One region of the Micromonospora peucetia genome, then DNA from elsewhere that is predicted to be linked to it. Evidence: riboswitches for the same ligand, from Rfam matches in the RefSeq annotation. Region 1 holds a riboswitch; the other holds the start of a gene.
The links. A riboswitch is a leader RNA that binds a small molecule or an ion and turns the genes downstream of it on or off. The one in region 1 is predicted to bind glycine.

Region 1 (7,355 bases):
GGCCGGCTGCGGCGCGGCCGGGCCGTGGCCGTAGACGACCACGGCCACCTCCGGCAGCGCGGGGGCGGGGTTGGCCGCGCCGGCCGGCGCGCCGACCAGGGCCGCGCCGGCGGCGGCGGAGACGTAGAGGGCGGCCCCGCACACCCCGGCCGGGTCGTGGCCGGGGGCGGGGCGGGCCAGGTCGTGCAGCGGCAGGCCGTACGCGGCGAGGAACTCCTCGACCCGTACTGCCGGGTCCCCGCCGTCGGTGGGGCGCCACTCCCACCGGGCCCGCTCGACGCGGACGCGGCGGCAGCCGGCCGGCGCCCCCGGCGGGTCGACCCCTAGCCCTGGGAGCGCTTCCACACCGTCCGGCCCATTCGCCCTCATCCGTTCAGTGGATTTCCAATAAACCATGCGTATACCTGCTCGATGCAGGCCACTTTCGCTTGGTACTGTGCGTCACTGGTCATGTGAACCATGACACAGTGCCCCCACAGTCCGGAGATCCCGATGTGCCAGCACCAACCCACCTGCCCCTCCGCCGAAATGACCGACCGGGAAGCCGCCCGAGTCCTCGCCTGCTTCCCTGAACAGGGCTGGAGCCTGCTCTGCAACGGTGTCATCGTCTTCGAGGACACCGGCGAACTACTCCCCGACGGCAGCAGCATCGCCCCGCACCGCGGCCCGGCCCGACACGCCCTCGTCGCCTAACCTGTAACGCTCCGTAACGCACTTCTATCCGCGTCGATCCAGGCTAGTCCCCCGGTCGGGACACCCCCCGCCCAGGTCGGCGCACCCGCCGGGGCGGCACCACGACCCGCCCCGGCGTCACGCCACGTCAGCTCTCGAACGCCTCCGGCGCCGGGCAGGAACACACCAGGTTCCGGTCGCCGTACGCGCCGTCGACCCGCCGCACCGGCGGCCAGTACTTCCCGGCCCGATCCACCCCACCCGGGTACGCGCCCACCGACCGCGGGTACGGGTGCGCCCACTCGTCGGCCGACACCATCGCCGCCGTGTGCGGGGCGTTGGCGAGAGGGTTGTCGCCGGCCGGCCACTGCCCCGACCCCACCGCGTCGATCTCCGCCCGGATGGCGATCATCGCGTCGCAGAACCGGTCCAGCTCGGCCAGGTCCTCGCTCTCGGTGGGCTCCACCATCAGCGTCCCCGCCACCGGGAACGACATCGTCGGCGCGTGGAACCCGTAGTCGATCAACCGCTTCGCCACGTCGTCCACGCTCACCCCGGTCGCCTTCGCCAACGGCCGCAGGTCCAGGATGCACTCGTGCGCCACCAGGCCCTTGTTGCCCGCGTACAGCACCGGGAAGTGCCCACGCAGCCGCGCGGCCACGTAGTTCGCCGCCAGCACCGCCACCCCGGTGGCCCGGGCCAGCCCCGCCGCACCCATCATCCGCAGGTACGCCCACGGAATCGGCAGGATCCCCGCCGACCCGTACTTCGCCGCCGAGATCGCCGGCCGGCCATCGACGTGCACGCCCAGCGGATCGCCCGGCAGGAACGGCGCCAGATGCGCCCGCACCGCCACCGGACCCACCCCCGGCCCGCCACCGCCGTGCGGAATGCAGAACGTCTTGTGCAGGTTCAGATGCGACACGTCCGCCCCGAACTTCCCCGGCTTGGCGAACCCGACCAGCGCGTTGAGGTTCGCCCCGTCGACGTACACCTGACCGCCGGCGTCGTGGACCTTCGCGCACAGCGACGCGATGCCCGTCTCGTACACCCCGTGCGTCGACGGATACGTCACCATGATCGCCGCGAGGGCGTCCCGATGCTTGTCGATCTTCGCGTCGAGGTCCACCAGGTCGACGTTGCCCCCGTCGTCACAGCCCACCACGACGACCCGCATGCCGGCCATCACCGCGCTGGCCGCGTTGGTGCCGTGCGCCGACGACGGGATCAGGCACACGTCCCGGTGCCCCTCACCCCGGTCCCGGTGATAGGCGCGGATCGCCAGCAGACCCGCCAACTCACCCTGCGAACCGGCGTTGGGCTGCACGCTGACCGCGTCGTAGCCGGTCACCTCCGCCAGCCACCCCTCCAACTGGGCGATCATCTCCCGGTAGCCGGTGGTCTGCGCGTCCGGCGCGAACGGGTGCACGTGGGCGAACTCCGGCCAACTCACCGGCTCCATCTCGGTGGTGGCGTTGAGCTTCATCGTGCACGAACCGAGCGGAATCATTCCCCGGTCCAGGGCGTAGTCGAAGTCCGACAACCGCCGCAGGTAGCGCAGCATCGCCGTCTCCGAATGGTGGCTGCGGAACACCACGTGGGTGAGGAAATCCGACGTGCGGGCCAGCGCCGCCGGCAACGCGCCCCCGACCGGCGCGTCCCACCACGCCGGCGCCACACCCACCGGCCGCCCACCGGTCGTGGCCCCGAACGCGTCGAGCACCTTGCGCAGGTGGGCGGGGGTGGTCGTCTCGTCGCACGACACCCCCACATGGTCGGCGTCGACCAGCCGCAGGTTCACGCCCCGCGCGGCGGCCTCGGCGACGACCGCCTCGGCGCCACCGGCAACCCGCACCAGGACGGTGTCGAAGAACGCGTCGTGGACCACCTCGACGCCGTCCACACCCCGCAGCGCCGCCGCCAACCGGGCCGCCATGTCATGGGTACGGCGGGCGATCTCCCGCAGCCCGTCCGGACCGTGGTAGACGGCGTACATGCCGGCCATCACGGCGAGCAGCACCTGCGCGGTGCAGATGTTGCTGGTCGCCTTCTCCCGCCGGATGTGCTGCTCACGGGTCTGCAACGCCAGCCGGTACGCCGGGTTGCCGTCCGCGTCGCGCGACACCCCGACCAGCCGGCCGGGCAGCATCCGCTCCAACCCCGCCCGTACCGCCAGATAACCGGCGTGCGGCCCACCGAAGCCCATCGGTACGCCGAACCGCTGCGTGGTGCCGGCGGCGATGTCGGCGCCGACCTCCCCCGGCGCCCGCAGCAACGTCAGGGCCAGCAGGTCCGCCGCGACGGTCACCAGCGCCCCGACGGCGTGCGCCGCGGCGACCAGACCCGCCTGGTCGCGCACCGCCCCGGACGCCCCCGGGTACTGCAGGTGCAGACCGAAGAACTCCGCCGGCAACTCGTCGCGCTCGACGTCGACGATCCGCACGTCGATACCGAGCGGCTCGGCCCGGCTGGCGATCACCGCGATGGTCTGCGGCAGGGTGTCGGCGTCGACCACGTACACCGGACTCCGGCTCTTCGACGCCCGACGGGCCAGGGTCATCGCCTCGGCCGCCGCGGTGCCCTCGTCGAGCATCGACGCGTTCGCGGTGGCCAGCCCGGTCAGGTCGGTGACCATGGTCTGGAAGTTCAGCAACGCCTCCAGCCGGCCCTGGCTGATCTCCGGCTGGTACGGCGTGTACGCCGTATACCAGGCCGGATCCTCCAGCACGTTGCGGCGGATCACCGCCGGAGTGTGGGTGCCGTGGTAACCCAGACCGATCATCGACACCGCGACGGCGTTACGGGCCGCCAGGGCCCGCAGCTCGGCGAGGGCGTCGTGCTCGCTGGCCGGCTCCGGCAGATCCAGCGTGCCGTGCCAGCGGATCACCTCGGGGATCGCCGCATCCATCAGCTCGTCGATCGAGCCGTAACCGACGATCTCCAACATCCGGCGCTCGTCGTCCGGATCGGGACCGATGTGGCGGGCGGCGAACTGCTCTGTGGTCATGGGCGGCGCTCCCGTGGGGCGAGGTCGACAGGTCGGCCTCCCCCTCTGTCGCACCCGCGAGGCGCTCCACAGTGCCTGCCCACGAGGTCCTTTTGCCTGAGAGGTTCCGGGGAGGATTTGCCCCTTCGGCGCCGCCTGAGATGCTGCTGGGCGGTCTCTCCCACGTGGGTACTACCGGCATGGTCAACGCTACCAGCGCCGGGTCGCCCGCCGAAGGTCCTACCCCCCGACGCCGGGGCCGCTACCGGCCGACGCCCATCAGCCCCACCGGCACCTCACCCCCACCGACCGCCCGATCGGCCAGCGCCGGCAGCAGCCGGCCCAGCGGCGCGTCGACGGTCAACATCGCATACCCGTCGCCCCGGGTCGGCCCCTGGTTGACGATCACCACCGGAATACCCAGCTTCGCCGCGCGCAGCACGAACCGGCGACCCGACAGCACCGTCAACGACGACCCCAGCACCAGCAGCAGCCGCGCCCCCGCCACCAGGCCGAAACAGCGGGCCACCCGCTGCGCCGGCACCGTCTCGCCGAAGAACACCACGTCCGGCTTCAGCATGCCGCCACAGCAGAACGTGCAGTCGACCGTACGGAACCCGGCCACCTCGTCGTCGGCGAGATCCACGTCACCGTCCGGGTTGACCGCCGTGACCCGCGCGCCGAACGTCGGGTTCGCCTCCCGCAGCCGCCGGTCCAACTCCTCCCGCGACGTCCGGTTGCCGCAGCCCAGGCACACCACCTCGTCGAGACGCCCGTGCAACTCCACCACCTGAGGGCTGCCCGCAGCGGTGTGCAGCCCGTCCACGTTCTGCGTGATGATCCCGTCGACCAGCCCGCCACGTTGCAGCCGCGCCACCGCCCGGTGTCCCTCGTTCGGGGCCGACCGCGCGATCACCCGCCACCCCAGATGGCTACGCGCCCAGTAGCGCCGCCGCGCCTGCGCGTCCCGCGTGAACACCTGGTACGTCATCGGGGTGTGCCGCCGCGCCACGCCACTGGGCCCCCGGTAGTCCGGGATGCCCGATTCGGTGGACAGGCCCGCCCCGCTCAACACCACGACACCACCGCCGGCCACCAGGCGGGCCACCGCGTCGACCGTCTCCGTCACCCGTCCATGCTGCCTCAGGCCACCGCCCCACGGCGAACACCGCCCACCGGCGAACACCGACGGCTGCCGCCGACCGTCCGCACCGCACCGGCGCGGCAGCTAGGTTGGGCAGTATGCGCGTCGTCACCGCCGGAGGACACGGCAAGATCGCCCAGCTGACCCACCGCGAACTCGCCGGACGTGGCGACACCGCCGTCGGCCTGATCCGCAACCCCGACCACGCCGCCGCGCTGCGTGCCGCCGGCGCCCACCCCGTCGTGGCCGACCTCGAACACGTCGGCGTCGACGAACTCGCCGACCACCTCCACGGCGCCGACGCAGTCCTCTTCGCCGCCGGCGCCGGCCCCGGCAGCGGTGCCGCCCGCAAGGACACCGTCGACCGGGCCGCCGCCGTCCTGCTCGCCGACGCCGCCGAGCGCGCCGACGTCCGCCGCTACCTGCTGCTGTCGTCCGTGGGAGTCGAGGGCGAAGCACCCGCCGGCACCGACGAGGTGTTCGCCGCGTACCTGCGGGCGAAAAAAGCCGCCGAGGACGACCTGACCGGCCGCGACCTCGACTGGACGATCCTGCGCCCCGGCCGACTCACCGACGACCCGCCCACCGGGCGCATCACCCTCACCCGGCACGCCCCAGCGGGCGCCGCCGTCACCCGCACCGACGTCGCCCGGGTACTGGTCGCCCTGCTCTACCACCCGGGCACCGCCGGCCGGATCCTGGAACTCGTCGACGGCGACACCACCATCGCCGACGCCATCGCCGCCGTCGACCGGCGCTGACCCCGGCGCCGCTACCCGCCGAGCACGGCGCGCAGTTGCGCGCCGACCGCCCCGGCCGCCGCCGCGTCGGCCCGCAACTGCTCCGACTGCTCCGACAGATACACCTGCCACCGTTCCAGATGCTGTTGGGCCGTCGCCACCGCAGACACCAACGCCGCGTGCCGGTCCTCCAACTCCCGTACCTGCCGCGGCAACTCCCCGCCCCGCGCCCCCTGCGGGCCGACGCCCCCGGCCGCTGCCTGCGCCTCGGCGATGATCTCGTCGGCCTGCCGCCGCGCCTCGGCGATGATCTCCGCGCCCTCCACGCTGGCCTCACCGATCGTCCGGTTCGCCTCGTCCTGCGCCCGCACCGCCAACTCGATCATCATCGGGTCCGGGCCCTGCGGGGCAGTGCTGGGCAACGCGCCGTGACGCAACATCTCCACCTGCCGCGCCAGGCCCTCATTCTCCCGCCGCAGCCGATCCACCTCACCGTCCAGCAACGCCGCCCGCTCGCCAGCCGACCGGGCCAGGCCGGCGACCTCGTCGGCGGACAACCACCAGCCACCCCGGAACCGGCGCGCCTCCAACGCACCCACCGCCCGGCTCAACTCACCGTGCGCATCGGCGACCCGGTCACCGTGATCGATGCTCATCGGGCACCCGTCCAACTGAAGTCGTCCGGCGCGGCGACAGCCGCACCTGCCAGAGGGGGATAGAGGGAATGGTGGAAACTCTCCGCCAGGATCCGCTCCGGCGGCACCCCCGACACCGTCAGGATGGCAACCGTCGCCCTGGTCATCTCCGGACTGCCGCACACCAGCACATCGGTGTCCCGCCACGGACCCAACCGCACCGCCGTGTCACCGGCTGTGCCCACCGCCCCCTGCCACTGCCAGCCCGACTCCACCGTCGGGACGTACCGCAGCCACCCACCAGGCTGCCACGACTGCCCCGGCGCGGTCGAAACCAACTCCCGCAACGCCCAGTCGTCGTACAGGTCGTCCGGGGTCCTTCCCCCCACCACCAACGTCGTCGCCCGACCCGGCCCCCGCCGCAACGCCTCCACCACCGCCCGCAGCGGCGCCACCCCCGTGCCCCCCGCCACCAGCAGCAACGGCAAATCCGGCGACCGGTCGTACGACGACAACGCCGTGCCCACCGGCGAGCCCAGCAGCACCCGGTCACCCTCACGCAGCTTTCGGACCAGATGCGTGGAGAACCGACCCGCCGCCCGCACATGGAACTCGATCGTCCCGTCCGTGCGCGGCGCGTTCGCCGGCGACAGATACCGCCACGTCCGCAACTGCGGCACCTGCACCGGCAGCGACTGCCCCGGCAGGTACTCGCACAGATAGTTCGGACGGACCGTGAACACACACACGTCGGCCCGTCGCCGCCACACCGCCAGGACCTCCGCCTCCCAGTACGGCGGCGACGTCTGCTCCGCCTCCGCCGCACCGGTGAGCATCAACCGCGCCACCAACTCGTACGCCGCAGCCCACTCGTCCCGCAGCCCCGGCGTCCACCGTGGACCCAGGAACCGCTCCAACGTCGCCAGCAACGCCTGCCCGACCCAGACGTAGTGGCACTGCGCCAACGGCACCGGCCGGCCCTGCCCGTCCTCACCCTGGAACCGCCGATGATCGGCACCCAACCGCTGTGCGAACGCCGTCACCACCCGCTCGTCATCGACGTGGGTGACCATATGCCCCAACGCCGCCAGTAACTTGTCCTGCTGGTACTGCATGTTCGTCGGGAACATCGCGCGCGTCTCGGGCGCGATCAGAAACAACGTCGCATAGAAATACTT
Region 2 (7,355 bases), 190 kb from region 1:
GTCACCAGGGTGACCGACGACGCCGTGGGTGCGCATTGGCCGGCGTCAGTACTCCGACTTCACGGTGACCCCGCTGAAAGCTTGTTTGGCGTGCAGGCTGACGTAGTGGTAGCCGGCGGCCGGGTTGCTGATCGTGATCGTCTCACCGTTGCCGGTGTTGACCGACCGCTGGGTGTACGAGCTCGTGGTGGCCCAGCTGCTGGGGCTGTAGTACAGGTCGGCGTCGCCGGTGCCACCGGAGGAGGTGATCCTCAGGCTGGTGGTGCCGGCCGGAACGTGCAGGTAGAGGTAGTAGAGGTTGCCGGCGGTGGCCTGGATGCCGCCGCGCTGGCAGTTGCGGCCCAGCGTCCGGACGTCGCCGCCGGTGCACTCGGGCAGCGGGGCGGGGCCGCCGGTGATGGTGACGTTCTGTGAGGTCCTGGCGGTGGCGCCCTTGTCGTCGGTTACGGTCAGCGTGACCGGGTACGTGCCGGCGGCCTGGTAGGTCCTGGTGGGGTTGGTCGCCGTCGAGGTGCTGCCGTCGCCGAAGTTCCAGGAGCGGGAGGCGATGCTGCCGTCGGCGTCGGTCGACCGGTCGGTGAAGGTGGCGGTCAGCCCGTTGGTGGTGAACGTGAACGCGGCGACCGGGGCCTGGTTGGCGGGCGGGTTGGTGCCGCCGCCGCAGTTGCCGGCCGCGCAGGCGTCCAGCCAGGCATACCAGGTGGTGTCGTAGCGGCTGCCGATGGTGCTGGTCAGCAGCGTACGGGCGGCGTTCCAGTTGCCCGTACGGTAGTGCCCGAGCAGCGTGGTGACGTCGCCGCGGTGCGACTGGAGCATGTACCGCACCGCCAGGTAGCCCCACCGGTAGACGCGGGTGCTGTCGTGGCTGTACGTGGTGTCGAAGAGCGTACGCAGCGGGTAGGTCTTCTTTCCTGCCTCGGTGATCGCGGCGCTGTAGGTCAACTGGCGGTACGAGTACGACACGTACTCGGCGAAGCCCTCGATCCACCAGATGGTGGGGGTGGCGATGTTGTCGGTGAAGTCGCCGTACATGTTGAAGCGACCGTCGAGGTAGTGGGTGTACTCGTGGTTGAGGTTCCAGATTTCGAAGGTGGGGCGCAGCCACTCCGCCTCGTACGCGATGAACCGTGGCTGGTTGCCGGCGACGGCCGGGTCGCCTTCGAGGTACATGCCGCCGTTGTTCGTGTCGATGCCGAACATCGGCCCGCCGTACGTCTGGTAGTCGGTGCTGGAGTCGAAGACCACCACTTCGAGCGTGGTGTTGCGGTCGTCGGCGACCGGGCCGTTGTCCGCCACCACCGAGTGGAAGTACGCGTCCTGGTTGCGCATGCTGGTGCAGGACCGGTCCAGCTCGGCCGAGGTCATCTGCTGGGCGCGGATGCGGATGGTGCTGCCGCAGGTGTAGGTGATCGGCAGGATCACGGCGGCCAGCCGCGCCTGGAGGTTGCAGGTGTCGAAGTAGGCGCAGTTGGCCTTGTCGTAGTAGTCGGTCATCTCGGCGACGCCGACCCAGAGCGCGGCGGTGGGGCCGGTGATCGCGCTCAGGTCGAGCAGGCCCCGGGCCAGCGGTCGCACCTTGGACCGCAACGCGGTGTGCTGGAGGAACCGGCCCAGTTCCCGGCCGGCGTTGGAGACCAGGTAGCCCCGGTCGGTGCCGAGCAGGGCCCGTTTGCCGGTGGCGAAGGCGTACAGCGTGTCCACCACACTCGGGTCGGCGGTGACGGTGCTGACGAACTCGGGCACCTGGTGGCCCCGGAACAGCACGATGTAGACGTTGTTGACCGCGTTCAGCATCCACCACGACGAGTCGTACGAGCTGTTGTAGCCGGTCAGTAGCCGCTTCACCATGTACAGGTAGCGGGCGTTCTCCTCGGCGCTGTCGATCAGCGTGACCGCCTCGGCCAACACCTCGCCGTTGGCGTCGTTCACGTCGCCGGAGCGGCTGTTGGCGAAGAACGTGTCCAGGCCGGCGCGGATTGCGGTGCGCAGCGTGGGGCCGTACGAGCCCACCGTGGACGGGTAGTTCCAGTGCACGTAGTAGCCGGCCCGCAGGTACAGCACGAGTTGGGCGGTACCCGTGCTGTTGGTGCCGTCGTAGGAGCCGGCGTTGTCCCGCAGCCCGTATGCCACGCTGGCCATCTGCGCCTCGCGGAAGGCCTGGTAGGCGTCGCTCCCGGAGAGGCTGAACAGGGTGTTCACGCAGTCGGTGGTGGACGCCTTGATCTGTTGCACCAGGGCGCTGCCGGTCCGGCTGGTGAAGTCGGCGACCGCGCAGGGTGCGGCGGCCAGGCCGCGCATCGACGGGGAGGCGGGCCGCTTGGCGTCGTCGGGCTGGTCGTAGTCGCGGCGCAGTTCCTCGCGGGACGAGGGGAGCGGGGCCCGCTCGCTCAGCGGCAGCGGTGCCCGCCGGACGTGTTTGTCGGCGGTGCCGGAGCCGACACCGGCGTCGGCCGGGGCGGCGCCGGTCGGCCGCGCCGGTGGCGCCGCGTTCGCGGCGCCGGAGGGGGCCAGCGGGCTCAGCCCCAGCGCCAGCACCAGTGCGAGCGGTACGGCGGCCCAGCCGCCTCGATTTCGTGTCTTCCTGGTTCTCACGGATCGCCTCCTGGCGTTCGGTGCTCCGGCCTGGCGCCGGAGAGTGGGGGTGTGGGGGTGGCCGTCCACCGGTCCGTGGCCGAGGCTGGCCTGGGAGGGGGTTTCCGCAGGTGAGGCACGGCTTGACGGACGGTCTACTCCTCTTCGGAGGGCGCTGCGGCGTAGATCTCCTTCGATCCGGGTCGGACATTGTGCCGCAGGTGGCCAGTACAATGGCACACATCACACATCATGTAAAGGATTGTTCATCCTCTATATGTGTTGCGTTATGACCACTCTCTGTGACCATTGACACCCGCTCGCCCGCTCGCCTAGGGTCTGCGAGCGACCCACAACTACATAGACGCCGTTCGAATCCGCGCGGGAGAGACCCCGATCTTCCGTCGGGGCGCCGAAGGAGCAAACTCCCAAGAAACTCTCAGGCCCCGTTACCGCTCGGATGAGGCGAACTCTGGAAAGCAGACGATCCGTCGTCTCACCCACGGTGCAAACCGCCACCCGGCGGCGAAGCTCTCAGGTCCATGACAGAGCGGGAGGCAACCGACCGTACGACGCGACCGCGTCGGGACGAGGGAGTCCTCCATGCACCAGAGTCCGACGACCCTGCTCCACCCACCCCTGCACGCCGCGCACGCCGAACTCGGCGCCCGGTTCACCGGTTTCGCCGGTTGGGCGATGCCGTTGCGCTACGGCAGCGAAACCGCCGAGCACCGCGCGGTACGCGAACGCGCCGGCCTGTTCGACCTCAGCCACATGGGACAACTCGAGGTGTCCGGGCCGCAGGCCCCGGCGGCACTGGACCACGCGCTGGTCGGGCACCTGTCGGCGGTGCCGGTGGGCCGCGCCCGCTACACCATGCTCTGCGACGAGACCGGCGGCGTGCTCGACGACCTGGTCGCCTACCGGCTCGCCGCCGACCGGTACCTGCTGGTGACCAACGCCGTCAACACCGGCACCGCGCTGGCCGAACTGCGCGCCCGCTGCGCCGGACCCGGGGCGACCGTCACCGACCACACCACCGAGCGGGCCATCATCGCCGTGCAGGGGCCCCGTGCCGCCGACACGGTGGAGGCAGTGGTCGGCGCGGAGTCGACCCGCCTCGGGTACTACACCGCCGCCGACCTGGACGTCGGCGGGCGGCCAGCGGTCGTCGCCCGCACCGGATACACCGGCGAGGACGGATTCGAGTTCTTCGTCCGGGCCGCCGACGCGGTCGACACCTGGCGGGAGCTGATCGCCGCCGGCGCCGCGTACGGGCTGACGCCGGCCGGGCTGGCCTGCCGGGACACGCTGCGCATCGAGGCCGGGATGCCGCTGTACGGCTTCGAACTGCACCGCGGTGTCACCCCCTTCGAGGCGGGACTGGGCCGGGTCGTGTCCTTCACCAAGCCGGGGGACTTCGTCGGCCGGGCCGCACTGGCCGAACGCCGGGACACCGGCGCCGCCACCGTCCTGGTCGGACTCACCGGAACCGGACGGCGCGTGCCACGGACCGGCCATCCGGTGGTCGCGCTGGCCGACGGCGGCACGGCGGAACCCGTCGGCGTGGTCACCAGCGGCGCACTGTCACCGGTGCTGAACCGGCCCGTCGCGTTGGCCCGGGTCCACCCCGACGCCGTCGGGGCACGGTCCCGACTGGGCGTCGTCATCCGAGGAGACACCGAGCCGGTGGAGATCACCCGGCTGCCGTTCTACCGCCGTGCGCGCTGACCCGCGTCACCCGCTGCGAGGAGTGATGGACATGGATGTTCCCGCGCGTCTGCGCTACAGCACGAACCACGAGTGGATCGACGACACGGCCGAGCCGGCGACGGTGGGCATCACCGCGTTCGCCGCCGCGGCGCTCGGCGACGTCATCTACGCCGAGCTGCCCGAACCCGGCACCCACCTGGCCGCCGGCGAGGTCTGCGGCGAGGTGGAGTCCACCAAGTCGGTGGCCGAGCTGTACATGCCGGTGAGCGGCGAGATCGTCGCCACCAACGAGGCCGTCGTCGCCGACCCGGGCCTGATCGGCGCGGACCCGTACGTCGAGGGCTGGCTGTTCAGGGTCCGGCTGACCGACGTGCCGCCGCTGATGACGGCCGACGAGTACCGCGCCCACCTCACCGAGACCGACAACGGAGGCGCGTCATGACCGTCCACGACCAGGGGCTGATCGACGCCGACCCGGAGATCGCCGAGGCGATCACCGCCGAGCTGCGCCGGCAGCGGCAGACCCTCGGCATGATCGCCTCGGAGAACTTCGCGCCCCGGGCGGTCCTCGAGGCACAGGGCTCGGTCCTCACCAACAAGTACGCGGAGGGCTACCCGGGCCGGCGGTACTACGGCGGCTGCGAGCACGTCGACACCATCGAGCGTCTGGCGATCGAGCGGGCGAGGCGACTCTTCGGCGCCGCGTACGCCAACGTGCAGCCGCACTCCGGCTCCCAGGCCAACGCCGCCGTGATGGCGGCCCTGCTCGACCCCGGGGACACCATCCTGGGGCTCGACCTCGCGCACGGCGGTCACCTGACCCACGGGATGCGGATCAACTACTCGGGCCGGCTGTACCGGGCGGTGGGCTACCAGGTGGACGCCGGGAGCTTCCTGGTCGACATGGACGAGGTCGAGCGGCTGGCGCACGAGCACCGGCCAAAGATGATCGTGGCGGGCTGGTCGGCGTACCCGAGGGTGCTCGACTTCGCGCGGTTCCGCCGGATCGCCGATGCGGTCGGCGCGTACCTGCTCGTCGACATGGCGCACTTCGCCGGGCTGGTCGCCGCCGGGCTGCACCCCGACCCGGTGCCGCACGCCCACGTGGTCACCCTGACCACGCACAAGACGCTCGGCGGACCGCGTGGTGGCGCCATTCTCAGCGCCGACACCGAACTGGCCCGGCGACTGGACTCGGCGGTCTTCCCCGGCCAACAGGGCGGCCCCCTGGGGCATGTGATGGCGGCCAAGGCGGTGGCGTTCCGCATCGCCGCCGGGGACGAGTTCCGGGACCAGCAGCGACGGGCCCTGCTCGGAGCGCGGATCGTCGCCGGACGCCTGGGCGCCGCCGACGCGCACGACGCCGGTGTCCGGGTCGTCAGCGGGGGCACCGACGTGCATCTGGTACTGGTCGACCTGCGCACGGCGAAGCTGGACGGTCTCCAGGCGGAACGGCTGCTCCAGGGGATCGGTATCACCGTCAACCGCAACGCCGTACCGTTCGACCCCCGCCCGCCGATGGTCACCTCGGGGTTGCGGATCGGCACCCCGGGCCTGGCCACCCGGGGCTTCGACGAGGCCGACTTCGTCGAGGTCGCCGACATCATCGCCACCGGGTTGACCACGGCGGAAGCCGGCGACGGGCTGCGCTCGCGGGTCGACCGCCTCGCCGACCGGCACCCGCTGCACACAGGATGGACCCGCTGATGCCGAACAAGCTTCTGCTCGTGGCAGCAGAGAACGAACGAATGCGCGGAATTGTCTCGCAGTCCTCCCTGACCCGGGGAATCGTGCACCGATTCGTCGCCGGTGAGCAGGACCGTGAGGTGATCGCGGTGGCCCGCCGGCTCACCGGGACGGGCCTGCGGGTCACCATCGACCACCTCGGTGAGGGGACGACGACCCTCGAACAGGCCGAGGGCATTCGCGACACGTACCTCGCGCTGCTGTCGTCACTGCACGCCGCGGACCTGGCCGCCGCCGCCGAGGTCTCGCTCAAGATCTCGGCGCTCGGCGGGTCGCTGCCGGCGGGCGGGTACGACCACGCCGCCCGGCTCACCCACGACGTCTGCGCCGCCGCCGCGGCCGTGGGCTCGACCGTGACGATCGACATGGAGGACCACACCACCGTCGACGCGACCCTCTCCATCCTCGACGAGCTGCGTACGGAGTTCCCGTGGGTCGGGGTCGCGTTGCAGGCGTGCCTGCGGCGGACGGCGGCCGACTGCCGGCGACTCGCACACGCGGGCAGCCGGGTCCGCCTGGTCAAGGGGGCCTACGCGGAGCCCGCCTCGGTGGCGTTCGTGAGCAAGCGCGAGGTCGACGACGAGTTCCGGCGGTGTCTGCGCATCCTGATGGAGGGGGACGGGTATCCGATGATCGCGACCCACGACCCGAAGCTGATCGAGTACACCCTGCGCCTGGCACGCGACGGTGGGCGCGGCGCGGAGGACTACGAGTTCCAGATGCTGTACGGGATCCGCGAGAACGAGCAGTTGCGGCTGGCGGCGAACGGGTACCGGACGCGCGTCTACCTCCCGTACGGCCGTGACTGGTACGCGTACTTCATGCGTCGACTCGCCGAGAAGCCGGCGAACCTGCTCCTGCTGGCCCGCTCGTTCAAGCCCGGTTCGGCCAATTGAGAGACGGCTGCCACGGGTGGCCGACACGACAGGGAGTGCGGTCATGATCAGCGTTTTCGACCTCTTCAGCGTGGGCATCGGGCCGTCCAGTTCGCACACCGTCGGGCCGATGCGGGCCGCCCGGACGTTCGTGACGGGGCTCAAGGCCGACGGTGTGCTGGCCGGTACCGGCCGGGTCCGGGCGGAGCTCTTCGGTTCGTTGGGGGCGACCGGGTACGGGCACGGCAGCGACCGGGCGGTGCTGCTCGGGCTGGCCGGTGAGGCCCCGGAGACGGTCGACACGGACACCGTCGACGCGTGGGTGGCCGGGCTGCGTGCCGAGCGGCGGTTGGCTCTGCTGGGGGTTCAGGAGATCGACTTCGACCCGGACCGGGATCTGGTGCTGCACCGGCGCCGGTCGCTGCCGTACCACCCGAACGGGATGACCTT

Region 2: linked by a shared signal. The riboswitch ahead of gcvT (glycine cleavage system aminomethyltransferase GcvT) and the one ahead of gcvP (aminomethyl-transferring glycine dehydrogenase) in region 1 are both predicted to bind glycine.

The regions. Positions count from the first base shown of each region.
Region 1 covers NZ_FMIC01000002.1:5,498,666-5,506,020, reverse strand. Annotated here, with positions in the region: gene GA0070608_RS24875 (chorismate-binding protein) at 1-369, opposite strand, end outside; gene GA0070608_RS24870 (DUF5999 family protein) at 493-693, shown strand; gene gcvP (aminomethyl-transferring glycine dehydrogenase) at 821-3,679, opposite strand; glycine riboswitch at 3,754-3,852, opposite strand; gene GA0070608_RS24860 (Sir2 family NAD-dependent protein deacetylase) at 3,921-4,787, opposite strand; gene GA0070608_RS24855 (NAD(P)H-binding protein) at 4,901-5,563, shown strand; gene GA0070608_RS24850 (hypothetical protein) at 5,575-6,198, opposite strand; gene GA0070608_RS24845 (globin domain-containing protein) at 6,195-7,355, opposite strand, start outside.
Region 2 covers NZ_FMIC01000002.1:5,688,364-5,695,718, reverse strand. Annotated here, with positions in the region: gene GA0070608_RS25790 (collagenase) at 46-2,592, opposite strand; glycine riboswitch at 2,944-3,036, shown strand; glycine riboswitch at 3,037-3,130, shown strand; gene gcvT (glycine cleavage system aminomethyltransferase GcvT) at 3,175-4,302, shown strand; gene gcvH (glycine cleavage system protein GcvH) at 4,334-4,726, shown strand; gene glyA (serine hydroxymethyltransferase) at 4,723-5,991, shown strand; gene GA0070608_RS25770 (proline dehydrogenase family protein) at 5,991-6,926, shown strand; gene GA0070608_RS25765 (L-serine ammonia-lyase) at 6,970-7,355, shown strand, end outside.